2 regions of the Faecalibacterium sp. OM04-11BH genome follow, and region 1 is predicted to be linked to the other one. Evidence: predicted binding sites of a transcription regulator. Region 1 holds the regulator's gene; the other holds the start of a gene.

Region 1 (4,122 bases):
GACTTGCATAAAAATCTGGGATGCAACATGGGAAGAACGGCAAAAATTTCAATAATTTCTGTTACATTTACCGTTCTGCCTGTAATTTTTTATGTCCTGCCGCCCCCGCTGCTCTCTTCTTTTCCCTCTCCCTCTCCTCTCCGTTGAGTAACTGCCTAGTCTGAACTGATATATCAATAGCGCAAAAAACGTGCGTATTTCACCCAGTTGATATATCAGTGGCCGCGAAACGCAGCAAATTAATATATCAGTCTGTATACAGCCTGTCAGGGATCCCCCTTCCGTCTGCTCACTGTGTTCGCAACCACCTTCCCCAAGGGGACGGCTTTTGGCGGTGGTGGGGAAGGTTTTTTTTATTGCGTTTGATACTTTAAAATAGGGCTAGCGGCGTGCGCCCTCTCCGTCACCTACGGTGACAGACTCCCCCTTTTGTCGCTGCGCGACATCTTCCCCCGGAACGGGGGAAGTCTTTCCTCAAAGGGAGAGCCCTTGGCATAGCGATACAGTTTCCAGCTAAAGTGCAAAGCTTGCGGGCGTGCCCGCTCCCCCTTGGGGGAGCTGTCGCGCAGCGACTGAGGGGCTTCAAATCGGCGGAGCCGGAAAAAACGGTTAAAAGATCTTCACGCCGAACAGGCGTGAATCTTCAGTTTTTTCCGGTGTAGCCCACCCCTTTGGGGTTAAAAGGGGCGAGCAGCCCCTTTTTCGTGGCTCCAGCGCGTCGAAATCGCTGGCACTTTTCTGGTTCTCTTTTGGTGTCAAAAGAGAACATCCCCCGGCAAGCAAAAACCTCCCCCGCGGAGCGCAGCGAGGCTGAGGGGGTAGCTCTTCCGCAAATCACGCAAAAAAGCCGCTGCACCCAGCGCGGTACAGCGGCTTGTATACAACATAAAGGTATCTCAGTTTTTCTTTGCAGCGTAGAACGCCCGCCGCGCCTTGAAGTAGCACTGGGGGCACATGCTGACGTACTGCACATCGTTTTCAAGGTCGATGGCTACCTGCTCGCCTTCAAAGACGAACTGCCCGTTCACCTTGCGGCAGTTGCAGATGGCTTTGCGCCCGCAGGTGCAGATCGTTTTCATCTCCTCGATGGTGTGTGCCAGCTCCAGCAGACGGGTAGAGCCCGGGAAGCCCTTGAGGGAAAAATCTGCCCGCAGACCGTAGCAAATCACCGGGATGTTCAGATCTACCGTGATCATGAACAGCTGCTCGGCCTGCTCCGGGGTAAAGAACTGGCTCTCGTCGCACAGCACACAGGCCAGTGGGCCAGAAGCATCGTTTGCCGCCTTCACGGCTTCGAACACGTCCAGCTCCGGCGGGATCAGCAGGTCTGCTTTGCGGCGCACGCCCAGACGGCTCACCAGCTCCCCGCCGCCCTTGGTATCCACCTGCGGCTTTAAAATGAGCACCTTCATGCCCTGCTCTTCGTAGTTGTGTGCCACCTGCATCAGCGCCGTGCTCTTGCCGCTGTTCATGGCACCGTAGCGGAAATACAATTTTGCCATGCCGTCACTCCTGATTGCGCAGACGGTAGCCCAGACTCATCAGGCTGTCGCCCAGATGGACGTTTTCCACCACCACATCGGGGTAAGGCACCGACAGATCATAGTGGGAGAAGTTCCAGAAGCCCTCGATGCCCAGATCCACCAGCCGTCCGCTGACCTGCTGTGCACCATCGCGGGGGACGCAGAGCACCGCCACCTTGGGCTTGTTTTCCTCGCAGAAGGCCTCCAGCTCGTCAATGTGACGGATGCGGATGCCGCTGATCTCCTTGCCCACCTCGTTCTCGGCCACGTCAAAGGCCGCGATCAGCTTGTAGCCGTTGGTGTCGGTGGTGATAAAGCGGCTCACCGCCTTGCCCAGACGGCCGCAGCCGATCAGGATGGTGGGCAGACGGTCGCCGTTGCCAAACAGCAGGCTTTCCAGAATGGAAAGCAGGTTCTCCACCGAGTAGCCGATGCCCTGCCGTCCGTTCACGTCACCGATGCAGTTGAAGTCCTGCCGCACCTGCGAGGCAGTGGTGCCCATCTGGGAAGCCAGCTCCCGGGAGGAGATGCTGGTAATGCCGTCGTCCTGCAAGGAGCGCAGATACCGGTAATATTTGGGGAGACGCTTGATCACAGGGATCGATGCTTTTTGGGGGGTGTTCATAGGAAAATTCTCCTTTCTGCCCAACGCGCTGCAGCTTCTGCCGCCATGCAAGGGGCTTCTTTGCGCGCAGAGAGATGTTCCGTTTTATCCTGTTATATTATTTAAAGTATACAGCATGAAAGGCGAATGTCAAATACCTATTTATAAAAAAGCAAAAAATTCACAAAGTTTTTTGTTTCTTTTCTCCTGTATACTTCCCCGGATGCCGGGGGATACTGACCCCACAAAGACCCCGCTACGGAAGGAGAATGCGCATGGATACGGCAAAAGACACCCCCGCAGAGCAGCACCGGATGGAAAAAGAGGATATCGAGGATCTGGGCACGGTCACCCTGAGCCGGGGCGGTCATGTCATCCACTGCCTGACCGTCATCGGCCAGATCGAAGGGCATACCGAAGCGCCGCAGGGGCAAAAGACCACCAAGTACGAGCACGTCATCCCCCAGCTGGTGGCGGTGCAGGAGGACCCCCGTATCGAGGGGCTGCTGGTGCTGCTGAACACGGTGGGCGGCGATGTGGAGACTGGGCTTGCACTGGCGGAGCTGATCGCCAGTATCTCCAAGCCCAGCGCCACGCTGGTGCTGGGCGGCGGGCACTCCATCGGCATCCCGCTGGCGGTCAGCGCGCGGCACAGCTTTATTGTCCCCACCGCCACCATGACGGTGCATCCGGTGCGGCACTCCGGGCTGATCTTAGGCGTGCCGCAGACCATGCACTGCTTCGAGCAGATGCAGCAGCGCATCACCGGTTTTGTAGCCGCCCACAGCGGTATGCCGGAAAAGCGCTACACCCAGCTGATGCTCCACACCGGGGAGCTGGTCATGGACATGGGCACGGTACTGGACGGACGCCGCGCCGTAAAGGAAAAGCTCATCGACGAGCTGGGCGGTCTTTCGGACGCGCTGACGTGGCTGTACAGGGAGATCGAGCGGGGGTAAAGTGTGTTGTGGGTTTACCCCTTCCGTCATCGCCTGCGGCGATGCCACCTTCCCCAAGGGGACGGCTTCAGTGGCAACGGGAACGTTTATCTCTACCACAAAAGGCGTCCCCTTGGGGGAGCTGGCTTTGCGAAGCAAAGACTGAGGGGGTTCGTTCCATTTTCCTCAAGAAAAACAACATTATGGTTTGCCATTTTTGCCCTTGCGTGGTACAATAGTAAAATCAATTATTGTGTCTATGGGAAGTTGGGGAACAGAGTAGAATGGCAACGAAAAAACGAAAATCAACGAAACGGCGCACTGCTGCCCGCCGTAAAAAGGCAGAACAGCGGCTCCCGGCAGGGCTTGGCACCCTGTTCGGCGGCCTGCTGCTGATGGTGCTGGCCTTTGTGCAGGGCGATTCCGTATGGCGGGTGCTCCACGATGTGCTGTTCGGGCTGTTCGGCTGCGGCAGCTTTGTGTTGGGTGCAGCCGTGTGCTGTCTGGCTGTTTTGTACACCCGGGGCGAGGAGCTGCTGTCCCGCATCCTCAAGCTGGTGCTGGGGCTTATCTTTGTCTGCGGCACAGTCATCGTGTTTTCCGATATCCAGCCGCAGGGACTGTCGGCGCTGCAAATGCTTTCTGCCTGCTACGCCAACGGCGTCAGCGCATGGCTCTCCGGCGGCGCAATGGGCTTTGTGCTGGGCGGCGTGCTGCTTTTGCTGTGCGGTCGCCCGGCGGCAAACCTCATTATGATCGTGCTTTTGTTGTGCGGCAGCCTGTACATTTTTGATGTCACCCCCGCCGAGGTCTGGGTCTGGCTGTGCGCCGTCACCGGCGGCATCCGCGCCCGCGGCTCTGCCTTTGCAGAGCAGAGCGCCGCCCGCCGCGCCGAGCGTGCCGCCATCCGGCAGGCAGAGCGGGAGATCGACGAGGAATACGACGAAACCGAGGACGAGCCGCTGGACGAGGAGGACGAGCCTGCCGGGCTGCATCTGGGTGTGCCGGACTGGATGTCCGGCGTGCTGCGCTGGGGGCATAAGGTAACGCAGGAGAT
Region 2 (4,122 bases), on a different contig from region 1:
TCAGATCGCTCTGTGCAATCAGCCCGCCGATGGCGTTGGGCATGCCGCCGATGCCCAGCTGCAGGCAGGCACCGTTGGGAATCTGCGGCACGATGAGGTTGGCTACCTTCAGGTCCACCTCGGTAGCGGCACCGGCAGCTGCCATCTGGCCGATGGGGGGATTTGCGCCCTCCACAATGCCGCTTACCTGAGAAACGTGTACGCAGTTCTCCATGCCACCAAGGCAGCGCGGCATATTGGTGTTGACCTCCACGATGATCTTCTTGGCCTTTTCGCACACAGCACCCAGATGCGAAGCGCTGGGACCGAAGTTGAAGTAGCCGTGCTCGTCCATGGGGGTCACCTGAAATACTGCTACATCCACGGGGTCGCTGCTCTCGCGGTAGTAGCGGGGCAGCTCAGAGTAGCGGATGGGGGAGTAGAAGGCGAAACCCTGCGCAATGGCCTTGCGCTCAATGCCACCCATGTGCCAGCTGTTCCAGGTCATGTGGGTAGCAGGGTCGTTGATCTGGAAGATCTCCGGCACCCACATCAGGATGCCGCCCCGGAAGTTGACCCCTTCCAACTCCGGCAGGCGTTTTGCCAGCTCGGCGTCCACGGCCACAGGGGTGTTCACAGCCCAGCCGTAATCCACCCAGTCGCCGCTTTTGACCAGAGCGGCAGCCTGCGCAGCAGTCATAAGCTTCTGTGCGTACAGTTCCTTGCAATCCATTATAAACCATCCTCTCTTAAAATACATAAAAGAATTGTAAACAATTCTGTGCGGACAAATTATGCAGCTGTTTTACGCCTGTTTTGCGGAATGCACACCGTTTTGCCACATCTGTATGGTAACCTTATAAACAAGGCAGCAGTGTGTGCTCCGCTCCGCGCAGAACAGCTCAACTTAGTTATAACATTAACAAAGTGTAGAATCAATAGTTTTGGCTAAAAAACAGCCAGTATAGCATAATGAACAGTTTTCTTGGCTTTATGTGGGGATTGTTTGGTATGCAAAAAACAAAAAAGTTGAGAAAAAGACTTGATAAAATTTTGACGATGTGCTTTACTAATAGCGTGGGAAGCAACTGCGGAGCAGTGCGGGATGATTCGTTTAAAATTTAACGATAAAACGCACCGCAGCAGTTTCAGGTTGCACCCAAGGCTGGAAAGTGCTATCATGGCAGAACCACATCGCGCTTAGTAATTACAGCGCACAAGGAGGACACTGACCGATGGCAACAGCAGTTTATCCCGGGTCGTTCGATCCGGTCACCAAGGGACACCTTGATATCATCAAACGCGCAGCAAAGATCAACGACCACCTCATTGTGGCGGTGTTGATCAACAGCGCCAAGCATCCGCTGTTCACAGTGGAGGAACGGGTGGCTATGCTGCAGGAATGCTGCAAGAACATCCCCAACGTGACCGTGGAAGGCTTCGACGGCCTGACCGTAGAGTTCGCAAAAAAGCGTCACGCATCCGTAATGGTGCGGGGACTGCGGGCAGTAACGGACTTTGAAAACGAGATCCAGCTTGCGCAAACCAACCACGCACTGATGCCCGGCATCGAGACCATGTTCCTTGCCACCAGCATCAAATGGAGTTATCTTTCCTCCACCATTGTAAAGGAAGCAGCGTACTACGGCAGTGACATCAGCAAGTTCGTCACACCCAATGTGGAAAAGGCCGTCAACGAAAAATACGCACAGCTCCGGGAGAGGGAAAAGATCTGATACCGCAAAAATGCCGCAGGGCGTTTTGATAAATGGGTAACCGATAAGTAACACACATACACAATTCAGGAGGCTATTCACATGAAAAAGATCGTTATCGCATCTGCATGCCGCACCGCTATCGGCAAGTTCGGTGGCACTCTGGCCAACGTTCCCGCTGTTGAGCTGGGCTCCATCGTCATCAAGGAGGCTCTGAACCGTGCAAACGTCAAGCCCGAGCAGGTCGATCATGTTTACATGGGCTGCGTCATTCAGGCTGGTCTGGGCCAGAACGTCGCTCGTCAGGCTGCCCTGAAGGCTGGCCTGCCCATCGAGACCCCCGCTGTCACCGTCAACGTGGTCTGCGGCTCCGGTCTGAACTGCGTGAACATGGCTGCTCAGATGATCGAGGCAGGCGATGCTGATATCGTTGTTGCAGGCGGCATGGAGAACATGGACATGGCTCCCTTCGCACTGCAGAAGGCTCGCTATGGCTACCGCATGGGCGCTCCCATGGGCAAGAGCGAGATCGTGGATACCATGGTCAACGATGCACTGTGGGATGCCTGCGGCTTCAACAAGCACATGGGCATGACCGCTGAGAACGTCTGCACCAACGAGACCTACCAGAAGAAGTACGGCTACAGCCCCATCACCCGCGAGATGCTGGACGAGTTCTCATACAACAGCCAGCTGAAGGCTGACAAGGCCATCAAGGACGGCGCCTTCAAGGACGAGATCGTTCCTGTTGTCATCAAGGGCAAGAAGGGCGACACCGTGTTCGATACCGATGAGGGCCCCCGTCTGAGCGCTCCCGAGGTTCTGGCAAAGCTGAAGCCCGCCTTCACCAAAGACGGCATCGTCACCGCTGGTAACTCTTCCGCCATCAACGACGGCGCTGCTGCTCTGGTCGTCATGAGCGAGGAGAAGGCTAAGGAGCTGGGCGTGAAGCCTCTGGCAACCTGGGTCGCCGGTGCTCTGGCAGGCGTTGAGCCCGAGGTCATGGGTCTGGGCCCCATCGCTGCTACCAAGAAGGTCATGGCCAAGACCGGCATGACCGTTGCTGATATGGATCTGGTCGAGGCCAACGAGGCATTCGCAGCACAGTCCATCGCTGTCGGCGAGGCTCTGGGCTTCGATAAGGACAAGCTGAACGTCAACGGCGGCGCAATCGCTCTGGGCCACCCGGTCGGTGCTTCCGGCGCTCGTATTCTGGTCACCCTGCTGTACGCTATGAAGCACCGTGGTGCTCACAAGGGTCTGGCTACCCTGTGCATCGGCGGCGGCATGGGCTGCGCTACCATCGTTGAGATGGACTAAGCACTCTTTCTCTGAATCCTGATTGAACCACAGACCCGGAGCGCCGGAGGGAACCGGAGAGCCCTCCCGCGTTCCGGGGGCTGTTTTGAAAAAACTGAACTGTATGAAATGGAGGTTTTCACAATGGCATTTGTAAAAACCGAGGTGCAGGGCGCTGTTGAGATCATTACCATCGACCGTCCCAAGGCACTGAACGCCCTGAACCCCGAGGTTCTGGCTGACCTGAAGGCTGCTTTTGAGGCAGTCGATCAGGAGACTGTCCGCTGCATCGTTCTGACCGGCGAAGGCGACAAGAGCTTCGTTGCTGGTGCTGATATCGGTTCCATGAGCACCATGACCAAGGCAGAAGGCGAGGCCTTCGGCAAGCTGGGCAATGATGTGTTCCTGATGATCGAGCATTTCCCCATCCCCGTCATCGCAGCCGTCAATGGCTTTGCACTGGGTGGTGGCAACGAGCTGGCTATGAGCTGCGATTTCCGCGTCTGCTCTGACAACGCTGTGTTCGGTCAGCCGGAAGTCGGTCTGGGCATCACCCCGGGCTTCGGCGGCACCCAGCGTCTGGCTCGTCTGGTCGGCATGGGTATGGCAAAGCAGCTGGTCTACTCTGCTCTGAACATCAAGGCTGACGAGGCTTACCGCATTGGTCTGGTCAATGCGGTGTATCCGCAGGCTGAGCTGATGGAGAACGTGCTGAAGCTGGCCGGCAAGATCGCAAAGAACGCTCCCATTGCTGTGCGCAACTGCAAGAAGGCAATGAACGACGGCATCAGCCTGCCCATCGAGAAGGCTGTTGAGGTCGAGGAGAAGCTGTTCGGCGATTGCTTCGAGACCCACGACCAGAAGGAGGGCATGGCCTGCTTCCTGTCCCGTGAGAAACCGAAGCCCAAGGCAGTGTTCACCAACAACTAATCCATTACATAATTTTGATATTAAAGGAGAGATTTCCTATGAAGATCGGTGTTATCGGCGCTGGCACTATGGGTCAGGGCATCGCAAAGGCATTTGCACAGGTTGAGGGCAACACCGTTGCTCTGTGCGACATCAAGCAGGAGTGGGCCGAGAATGGTCTGGCAAAGATCAAGAAGGGCTACGAGAAGCTGGTCGCTAA

What was found. The regulator Rex, encoded in region 1, represses fermentation and respiration genes when NADH is low (regulators of the CRP and FNR family bind a similar motif). The targets are predictions, from matches to a motif close to ATTGTTAANNNNTTAACAAT.
Region 2: the regulator Rex is predicted to act here: its motif matches at 1,021-1,040, upstream of coaD (pantetheine-phosphate adenylyltransferase).

The regions. Positions count from the first base shown of each region.
Region 1 is NZ_QULS01000003.1:49,374-53,495, forward strand. It holds gene DXB44_RS03850 (thymidine kinase) at 897-1,502, opposite strand; gene DXB44_RS03855 (redox-sensing transcriptional repressor Rex) at 1,507-2,148, opposite strand; gene DXB44_RS03860 (ATP-dependent Clp protease proteolytic subunit) at 2,403-3,086, shown strand; gene DXB44_RS03865 (DNA translocase FtsK) at 3,350-4,122, shown strand, end outside.
Region 2 is NZ_QULS01000002.1:241,481-245,602, reverse strand. It holds gene DXB44_RS02920 (butyryl-CoA:acetate CoA-transferase) at 1-712, opposite strand, end outside; gene coaD (pantetheine-phosphate adenylyltransferase) at 1,215-1,715, shown strand; gene DXB44_RS02910 (acetyl-CoA C-acetyltransferase) at 1,797-3,014, shown strand; gene DXB44_RS02905 (enoyl-CoA hydratase-related protein) at 3,138-3,923, shown strand; gene DXB44_RS02900 (3-hydroxyacyl-CoA dehydrogenase NAD-binding domain-containing protein) at 3,962-4,122, shown strand, end outside.